2 regions of the Pseudarthrobacter sp. AG30 genome follow, and region 2 is predicted to be linked to the other one. Evidence: riboswitches for the same ligand, from Rfam matches in the RefSeq annotation. Region 2 holds a riboswitch; the other holds the start of a gene.
What was found. Region 2 has a riboswitch for S-adenosylmethionine ahead of DC347_RS08745 (aminotransferase class V-fold PLP-dependent enzyme). Riboswitches for the same ligand answer to the same signal wherever they lie in the genome.
Positions count from the first base shown of each region.

Region 1: another riboswitch for S-adenosylmethionine. It lies ahead of DC347_RS11380 (DUF1737 domain-containing protein); the one in region 2 lies ahead of DC347_RS08745 (aminotransferase class V-fold PLP-dependent enzyme).

Region 1 covers NZ_QEHL01000012.1:142,147-147,111, reverse strand. The annotation lists gene DC347_RS11390 (hypothetical protein) at 64-318, shown strand; gene opgC (OpgC domain-containing protein) at 439-2,907, opposite strand; SAM riboswitch class IV at 3,084-3,198, shown strand; gene DC347_RS11380 (DUF1737 domain-containing protein) at 3,212-3,475, shown strand; gene DC347_RS11375 (rhodanese-like domain-containing protein) at 3,472-3,882, shown strand; gene DC347_RS11370 (O-succinylhomoserine sulfhydrylase) at 3,883-4,965, shown strand, end outside.
Region 2 covers NZ_QEHL01000008.1:209,707-214,671, forward strand. The annotation lists gene aroA (3-phosphoshikimate 1-carboxyvinyltransferase) at 1-129, shown strand, start outside; gene rsgA (ribosome small subunit-dependent GTPase A) at 113-1,228, shown strand; gene hisN (histidinol-phosphatase) at 1,273-2,097, shown strand; SAM riboswitch class IV at 2,239-2,352, shown strand; gene DC347_RS08745 (aminotransferase class V-fold PLP-dependent enzyme) at 2,390-3,808, shown strand; gene DC347_RS08750 (class I SAM-dependent methyltransferase) at 3,901-4,659, shown strand; gene DC347_RS08755 (metal-dependent transcriptional regulator) at 4,732-4,965, shown strand, end outside.

The sequences.
Region 1 (4,965 bases), on a different contig from region 2:
GGCATCGAGGTTCGCTGCTGTAGCCGAACGGCGGCGCCACGCACTTAGCGAAGGGACGCCCTCATGGCACATTCCCAGTTTGATCTCTTTCTCCAAGACGCCACCTACTTCGACCAGACCTCCGAGTCCACCCTGGAACGCGACCGCTTCTACGGCCTGTACATGAGCTGGTGCTTCATCAACCAGCACCTGCCGGGTACGGAGACGACCTTCTGGTCAGCGATGAAGACGCGGTTGCCGGGCAGCCGCAAGGGCCTGCGCATGAAAGGTCCGGCTGCCGCCGACTACATCGTGTCCTCGTATCCCGAGCTGGTCTAGGACACATACCCTCCAAGGGATTCCCAGTCCTTACCTGGCACGTGATCGAAATGCTGTGGCACCCACCGTGCCGCAGCATTTTTCATGCCCGGGCCATGGTTCCCCGGTGGAAGATGGGGCCTAGGTGGGAATGATCCGGAACAGGAACCTGGTGCGGACCATCACCCACAGCAGGCCCAGCACCACGGCGTACGCCACGGTGTTGAGGAAGATACTCTCCTGCTGGAGGGCGGGGATGTTGGCCACGACGGCGATCAGCACCACGTGCATGATGAAGACATAGAGCGTTGCGCGGCCCAGCGGGATCAGGAACCAGCCCAGCGCCCGCTCAACCGGTTTCCAGTAGGCGCTGAGGAACGCATACGCCGCCACCACCAGCAAGACGACGTTGAGCAGGCGGCCCGGAGCCAGGTAGGTCCGGCCAAAGAGGGCGTCATACATGGCCCGGTAGGTGGCGTCCGGCATCAGCGCCAGCCGGACGTCGTAGTTGTTGGCCAAGTAGGGGTTGCCCCAGGATAGGAAGGCCAGGGCGACTGCAGCCACCGTACAGGCGGCCACCACCCAGGCATGGGCCGACAACCACGCGATAATGCTGCGCCGGTGGTATCCCACCACGAGCCCCAGCACGAACAGCACCTGCCACACCAGCAGCGGAAAAGAGTCCTCGAACTGCGACGGCAAAATCCGGAACCTGGTTCCGGCCCCCACGGCGTACACCGCCAGCGATACCACCAGGACCCATACGGCCTTTCCGCGGTTCAACAGGGCCAGGATCAAGGGGCTGGCCAGGAGCAGCACCACGTACAGGCCCATCACGTTGAACTGCCAGGGCCCGAACTGCAACAGCAGGATGGCCGGCAGGACCTGGGGCGGCACCGGGAACTGGAACAGCGACGACATCCCGGCGTAGAGGTCGTACGTCCGGCCGGCACCGTTATGCCCGGCCCCGCCGGTCCCCTGGTCCACGAACGTGGTCAAGGCCTCGGTGTGGAAGAACGGAAGCTGCGCGATGAGGAAGACGCCGATCAGCACCGACAGCGCGGTCACATAGAGCTTCCCCGCCCGGCGGGAGGTGAGGTCCACAACCTTGCCGAAGTCTTCCCTGGCCTTCGGCCCGTAGACCATGCCCACCACCAGGCCGGAGAACAGCACGAAGAGTTCGGCACCCGATACGAAGCCCACGGCCTCCTGGGTGAGCAGCTGGAACAGCGAGACCAGGCCCAGGTGGTTGACCACCACGAAGACAATGGCCATCCCGCGCAGCAGATCCACGCGCGAGTCCCTGTTTCCCGGCTCCTGGTAGCTCCATGCGGTGGCGGCGTTGACCCGGCGGGGAATCTGCCACAGCGCCGCCAGGAGGATGGCCATCGCCACGGCCACGGTCCAGACCGCAGCCCCGGACAGGGTGTTGGCCCGGACATACGATCCGTCCGCGGCCACATCGGTGACCGGCCCGGTGACCACGGCAGAGGACTTCAGCCGGTCCAGCGCAGCTTTGGCGATGGCGGGATTTCCGGTGAGCAGCCAGTCGATGCTGGCCACGCCGGTATCCCTGGTGCTGGTGCGCTCGTCCCACACCACCGCCGCCGTCCTGGCGAAAGCCGGCGAGGTGGCGGTACCCACCACCTGGTCCCACCAGGCCGTCTTGATATCCGCCTCCGGCGGTCCGCCCGCGGCAGGGCTGTAGAACGCCGACGTCTGGAGCAGTAGCGGCTTCCTGCGGACCTCCGCGTAGGCACTGTAGAAGTTCTCGCTGCCCGCGCCGGTCAGCATCTCCTGGAGTTCACCGGCACGCGGCACGGTGTTAACGGCAGCGGCGCCGGCAGTGTCGTCATGGTAGGCAGTCAGGCCCACCCAGTCCACGGCGTCGTCCCCCGGATAGTAGGGGGCGTAGGCGGCGTCGGAGCCGTTCCAGGCGCCGTCGCCGTTGGTGTCCAGGAGGGCGAAGCCGTCACTTCCAGGCTGCGGGGCATTCCTGCTCCGGTCAAAGGGGTAGTCCTTGCCCAGGTACGGCGCCCAGACCATGGCGGCCCGGCCGCCGTCGTCCTTTTTGACCGCTGCCGCGACCGCCTTGAAGGCCTCCCGGTAGGCGGCCGGCTGCTGCCCCCAGGCCACCCAGCTCGAGTTCATGTCCGGCGCAAACCGGATCAACAGCCGGCCCTTGAACCCGGAGGCCAGGTCGCGGACCTTGCCGGCGAAGGCTTCCGCTTCGGAGGCGCCGATCTGGTCCAGCGGCACCGTGGGCTTCACGGTGAGCATGGCGTGGGCGCCCTTGGCCGAGGCCTGCTGCAGGAACCCCTCGATGTTGTTCCGGTCCGAGTCGCGGAACGGCAGGCCGATGTCGTGGCCAAACACGGCCGGGCTCGCACCCAGCCGGTCGGAGAATCCAGCGGCGGTATCCTCGCCCCATTCAAGGACGGCACCCAGCCACGGCTTGCCTTGGTCCGGTTCCGCGGAGGCCGCCTGCGCAGCACCGGCGGGCGCCAGCAGCGCCAGGAGCACGACGACGGCGGCGGCCAGGAACGCCCCGGGGGAACGGTGACGGGCACGACGACGGCCGGCCTGGTGGTGCGATGTTGCTGCTCGCATGCTGGCAAGACCCCCCGGTACTCCCACTGTGACGGCAGGGCGGCGCCCCCGGTAGAAACTTTATCGGCCCGGCCGCCTTGCCGCGTTCCCGTGACGCGGTGGTCGCGGGCTCTCAATTACGGAACATGACGACGGCGGCCGTGCGGCTTGGCGGCGCAGGTGTTACGTTTTTGGGGAGTAATGAGTACCGGTGTTAAGCCCTGACTGGCCGGTCGGCAACCCTCCTCTCGCGGCGGGGTGCCTCAGGTGAATACTTGGCATATCGACCGATTCGAGCTGCAAGCGTGAAAGAAGGAGATCCGTCGTGTCTGACGCACCCGCCCCTGACGAAAAATTGTCCTACCGCCTGATTACGGGCCCGGACGACCGCTCCTTTTGTGAGCGGATCTCGGCTGCGCTTGCGGACGGTTACGTCCTGCACGGCAGCCCGGCGGCCACTTTCAACGGCAGCAGCGTCATCGTGGCCCAGGCCGTTGTCCTCCCGGCCGCCATCGCGTCGGCTGACGCCGCGGTGGCCACGGCTGTTGACGACCTGGAAGGCGAGTTCGACGGCGAGGGCCACGCATGAGCTACGCGGGAGACCTGACGCCGCAGGAAGCGTGGGCCAAGCTGGAGCAGGGCGCCATCCTGGTGGACGTCCGCACCGAGGGCGAATGGGCCCACATTGGCATTCCGGATACCAAGGCAACGGACAACGATCCGCTCTTCATCCAGTGGACCTTCCCCGGCGGCATCCCCAACCCCGATTTCGTGAAGGACCTCAAGGAGCAGGCGCCTGAGGACCCGGGCGCTGAGCTCGTGTTCCTTTGCCGTTCGGGCCAGCGATCCATCGCCGCGGCCGTGGCGGCCACCCAGGCCGGCTTCACTTCCTACAACGTCCTGGAGGGCTTCGAGGGGGAACCTGACCGCTACGGCGAACGGACCGTCAACGGCTGGAAGAACCGCGGCCTGCCCACCAACCTCGGAAAGAACTAAGTGACTTTCAATCAAGATGCCCCCGGCTGGAGCCCCGACACCCAGGCTGTCCGCGGCGGGCTGGACCGCACCAACTTCCAGGAAACCTCAGAGGCCGTCTTCCTGAATTCCGGGTTCGTCTACGAATCCGCGGCCGCGGCCGAACGCGCCTTCACCGGCGAGGACGAGCGCTTTGTGTACTCGCGCTACGGCAACCCGTCCGTGGCCACCTTCCAGGAACGGCTCAGGCTGCTGGAAGGCACCGAGGCCTGCTTCGCGACGGCGTCGGGCATGTCCGCGGTGTTCACGGCCCTGGGCGCGCTCCTTGCAGCCGGTGACCGCGTGGTGGCCGCCCGCTCACTGTTCGGGTCATGCTTCGTGATCCTGAACGAGATCCTGCCGCGGTGGGGAGTGGAAACGGTCTTCGTCGATGGCCCGGACCTGGACCAGTGGCGCGAGGCCCTGTCCAAGCCCACCACCGCCGTCTTCTTCGAATCCCCGTCCAACCCGATGCAGGAAATCGTGGACATCGCCGCGGTGAGCGAACTTGCCCATGCCGCCGGCGCCACGGTAGTTGCGGACAATGTCTTCGCCACTCCCCTGCTGCAGCGCTGCGGGGACCTGGGCGCGGACGTCATCGTGTACTCCGGCACCAAGCACATCGACGGGCAGGGCCGGGTCCTGGGCGGTGCCATCCTGGGCACCAAGGAGTTCATCGACGGCCCGGTGAAGCAGCTGATGCGCCACACAGGTCCGGCGCTTTCGGCGTTCAACGCCTGGGTCCTGACCAAGGGCCTGGAAACCATGAGCCTGCGCGTCCGGCACTCCTCGGCCACCGCCCTGCGGCTCGCTGAATGGCTCGAGGAGCAGCCTGCAGTGAGCTGGGTGAAGTACCCGCTGCTGACATCGCACCCGCAGTATGAGCTGGCGGCGAAGCAGATGAGCGCCGGCGGCACGGTCCTCACCCTTGAGCTGGCGCCCTCGGGCGGGCGCTCCGGCAAGGAGGCGGCCTTCGCCCTGTTGGACGGGCTGCGGATCATCGACATCTCCAACAACCTGGGCGATTCGAAATCCCTGATCACCCACCCCGCCACCACCACGCAC
Region 2 (4,965 bases):
CAGGTGGAGGATATTGCCACCACAGCCAAGACCATGCCCGACTTCCCACAGCTGTGGGCAGGCATGCTGGCCCAGGAGGGCACGTCCGCTGCCGGACCGGAAGGGCGCGGCAGTGGCGCGGAGCACTGATTCCTGGGACGAATCGGACGTCAGGATCCGCCCGAGCAAGAAAGGCTCCAGGCCACGCACCAAAGACCGCCCCAGCCACGATGACGCCGTAACCGGCCGGATCATCACGGTGGACCGTGGGCGGTACACCGCGGTGGTGGGTGAGGACTCGGACAATGAGCGGGTGGTCATCGCTGCGCGGGCCCGCGAGCTTCGCCGCAATCCCGTGGTGGCCGGCGACTTCGTCTCCCTGGTGGGGGATGTCTCCGGAGCCCCGGACACGCTGGCCCGGCTGGTGAGAATTCAGGACCGCCGCACCCTGCTTCGCCGCAGTGCCGACGATACCGACCCCGTGGAGCGCGCCGTGGTGGCCAACGCGGACCAGCTGGTCATCGTCGTGGCGGCCGCCAACCCCGAGCCCCGCACAGGCTTCATTGACCGCGCCCTGGTGGCGGCCTACGACGCCGGGATCGCGCCGATCCTGCTGGTGACCAAGGCCGACGTCAAGGATCCCGCCGAGCTCCTCTCCAATTACACGCACCTGGACTTCCCCGTCATCATCAGCAAGACCGCCGACGCACAGGCCTCCGGGATCGACGCGCGGTCCGACGACGGCCTCTCCGCCCGGCTGGACAGCGCTGCGGTGGCCGCCCTCCGCGCACACCTCGACGGCACCGTCACCGTGATGCTGGGGCATTCCGGGGTGGGCAAATCCACTATGGTGAACGCACTCACGGGCGCCGAGCGCGCCACCGGCGGCGTCAACGCCGTCACCGGGCGCGGCCGGCACACGTCGTCGTCGGCACTGGCACTTCGGCTCGCGGACGCGCCGCCCGGCAGCTGGATCATCGACACCCCGGGGATCCGGTCCTTTGGCCTGGCGCACGTGGACCCGGACAGGATCCTGCGCTCGTTCCCGGATCTCTCCCCGGGCATCGAAAACTGCGAGCGGGGCTGCAAGCACACGGCAACGGCGGTCAACTGCGGGCTGGACGAGTGGGTGGACGGCGGACACGCCGGCCCTACCGGCGCCGCCCGCCTGGCGTCCCTGCGGCGGCTGCTCGGCGCCGATCCAAGGATGGAAGCACAGGAAACGAAGGAGCTTGGCAGCGTCAACTGACGCGTTCTCCCGGCAGAAACGCCCGCAGACGGTAGTTTGGAACCATGATCCAACCCGCTTCGAGTTACAACGATGACCTGCGCCTGGCCCACGTCCTGGCCGACTCCGTGGACGACCAGACGATGAGCCGGTTCAAGGCCCTGGACCTCCACGTCGAGACCAAGCCGGACCTGACGCCGGTCACCGACGCCGACAAGGCGGCCGAGGAGGCCATCCGAGGCCAACTCTCCCGCTCCCGGCCCCGCGATGCCGTCCTGGGTGAGGAATTCGGCAGCACCGGCCACGGCTCGCGGCGCTGGATCATCGATCCCATCGACGGGACCAAGAACTTCGTCCGCGGCGTCCCGGTCTGGGCCACGCTGATCGCCCTGGTGGACGAGGGCGAGCCGGTGGTGGGCGTCGTCAGCGCTCCGGCACTGGGCAAGCGCTGGTGGGCTGCCAAAGGCATGGGCGCGTACATGGGCAGGTCCCTGGCCGCCGCCACCCGGCTTCGGGTTTCCAACGTCTCAAACCTGGCCGACGCCTCCCTCTCCTATTCCAGCCTGGGCGGCTGGAAGGAACGCGGAAACCTTGACGACTTCCTCGGCCTGACGGAAGACGTGTGGCGGACCCGGGCGTACGGAGACTTCTGGTCCTACTGCATGGTGGCGGAAGGCTCGGTGGATATCGCCTGCGAACCCGAACTGAACCTGTACGACATGGCCGCCCTGGTACCGATCGTGGTGGAGGCCGGCGGCCGCTTCACGTCCCTCGAAGGCGAGGATGGCCCGTTCGGCGGCAATGCCCTGGCCACGAACTCGATCCTGCATTCAGAGGTGCTGCACCGGCTGAACCCGGACCTCGACGACCTGCTCCAGCAGTCGCCCTAGCGGCACAATAATCGAACAATACGACGCCGGACGCCTCCTTGAGGGGGCGTCCGCGGCCGTTTCTTCGGCAGGGCGTAACAAAAGCCTTAACAATTGCCGCGGCTTTAGTCCTGCCCATTCCATGTTCTACGCTTTTATCCAGGTCACGAGTGCCAGCGCAAAACCCCGGTTTGCTGGCCGGCAACCCTCCATTCGCGGTGGGGTGCCCCGGGTGACGACCAGGCCGGTCCGGAGCGGATACGGCAAGCGCGGATTCCACTGTGCCGGAGTCCTGTATCCAAGTGAGGTCTCTGTGACAACTGCCACCGTCTCCCCCCTTTCCGCCACCGCCAACGCCGCCGCGGCGGATCCGCGACAGGCCGTCGCCGGCCGGCCCCTCGCCGCGGTCACCGGCGCCGAGATCCAGGCGCCGCTGATCTCCGGCGGCCACGTCCGCTACGCAAACCTCGACTACGGCGCCTCCGCACCGGCGCTGTCAGTGGTGTCCGCGTACCTGAACGAGATCCTCCCGTACTACGCGAGTGTCCACCGGGGCGCCGGCTACGCATCCCAGATCAGCACCTCAGTGTACGAAAACGCACGCAACATTGTCCGCGACTTCGTGGGAGGGCGCCCCGGCGATTCGGTCGTCTTCACCCGCAACACCACCGACTCCCTGAACCTGCTGGCCGGCTGCCTGCCGCTGGCGGACGGCCGCCCCGCCGGAGATGTCCTTTACCTGGACATCGAACACCACGCCAACCTCCTGCCCTGGCAGGGCGTCCCGCACCGCAGCATTGTCGCCGCGGACACCATCAGCGGCACTTTGGAGGCAGTCCGCACCGAACTTGAGCAGGGCGGGGTCAGCCTGCTGGCCGTCACCGGCGCTTCCAACGTCACCGGCGAGATCCTCCCCATCCGGGCCTTGGCCGCGCTGGCGCACCAGTACGGCGCACGGATCGTGGTGGACGCCGCCCAGCTTGCGCCGCATCGCCGGGTGGACATCAGCACGGACGACGTCGACTACCTTGCGTTCTCCGGGCACAAGCTCTACGCGCCGTTCGGCGCAGGCGTCCTGGTGGGACGTGCTGACTGGCTGGACGCCGGTGTCCCGCACCTGGCCGGGGGCGGTGCCGTCAAGGAAGCAAGGCTCGACGGCGTCAGCTGGGCCACCGGCCCGGCCCGCCATGAGGGGGGATCGCCCAACGTCCTGGGAGCCGCCACGCTGGCCCGCGCCACCCAGGTGATCGCGGAACTGGACCAGGAACGCTGGCACGCCCACGAGTCCGCCATCCGCTCCTTCCTGGTGGAGGGCCTCCAGGGCATCGACGGCGTCACCGTCCACCAGATCTTCAAGGACACCAATCCGGAAACGGACACCATCGGCGTGGTCAATTTCTCGGTTGCAGGCTACGACGCCGGGCTGGTGGCCGCCTACCTCTCGGCGGAGCACGGCGTGGGCCTGCGGGACGGACGCTTCTGCGCCCACCCGCTGCTGAAACGCCTGGGCCTGCCCAACGGATCACTCCGGGCGAGCTTCGGCGTCGGATCCCGGCTGGAGGATGCCGAACGCCTTCTTGCCGGCATCCGCGCACTGCGCAGCAACGGACTGGGCTGGGACTACGTGGTTGACGCAGGCCGTTGGGTGCCCGCCAACGACTCCCGCACCTACCCGCACTGGGCACCCAACACCCCGGGCACGGCCGGCGCGGCCCCCTGTATCGACGACTAGGGCTCCTCCCGCTCCTGCTCCCCCACCACATGTCCAAAGGGGGTGCGGTAAATTCGAGGGGCATCAACAGTCGGAATTGAAGGAGTCCACGCGTGGTTCGGGGTGGCCCCAAGCTTGATCACGGGCGCCGGCGGGAACTTGGCGGCAGTTTCCGCGACGGCGGACGGCACTACCAGCGCGTCAGGCCGGGCTACCCCGTGGAATCAGCCCGGTGGCTGGTCCCGGCGCAGGCCCGTGACGCACTCGATGTCGGGGCCGGTACCGGGAAGTTTACGGCCCTGCTGCTGGAGCTTGGCCTGGAGGTAACCGCCGTCGACCCTTCCACGGACATGCTCGCCCAACTCGCGGCACACTGCCCTGCTGCCACGGCCGTGGCGGGGACCGCGGAGGCGACGGGGCTGGCCGAAGCCTCCTTCGACGTCGTCACCGTGGCGCAGGCCTGGCACTGGTGCGACGCGCTGCCGGCGAGCACCGAACTTGCCCGCGTCCTGCGCCCGCACGGAACGCTCGGACTCATCTGGAACCAACTGGATACCTCGGTGCCGTGGGTGCACAGGCTCTCCAGGATCATGCACGCCGGCGATGTGTACCGCCCGGGCCACAAGCCGGTGGTGGGGCCCGAATTCACCGGGCTCGAAGGGCATGTCACGCACTGGCAGGACAAGGTGACCACCACGGGCCTGATGGAACTCACCAAGTCCCGGAGCTATTACCTGCGCGCCGGCGAGGCAACCAGGGCCAAGGTCCTGGCGAACCTGGACTGGTACCTCCACGACCATCTGGCCTACCCGCCCGACCAGGAACTCGATCTTCCCTACCTCACCTTGGCGTGGCGCGCCGTGAAGGCGTAACGGGATGGGTTTGCCCGACGCCGCAGGCCCCGCGGACCCGGCCACGGCAGGGAACCCGGTAGGCTTGAGCCTGTGAAGACCAGCGCGCCATCCTCCTCCATCGAGGACTACGTCAAGGTCATCTATTCATTCACTGAATGGCAGGACAAGCCCATCACGTCCTCCCAACTGGCGCAGCGGCTCGGGGTTGCGAACTCGTCAGTATCGGAGATGGTCCGCAAGCTCAAGGACCAGGGCCTGGTGGACCACAAACCGTACAGCGCCGTGACCCTGACCGAGGCGGGACTGCGGCTCGCGCTGGCCATG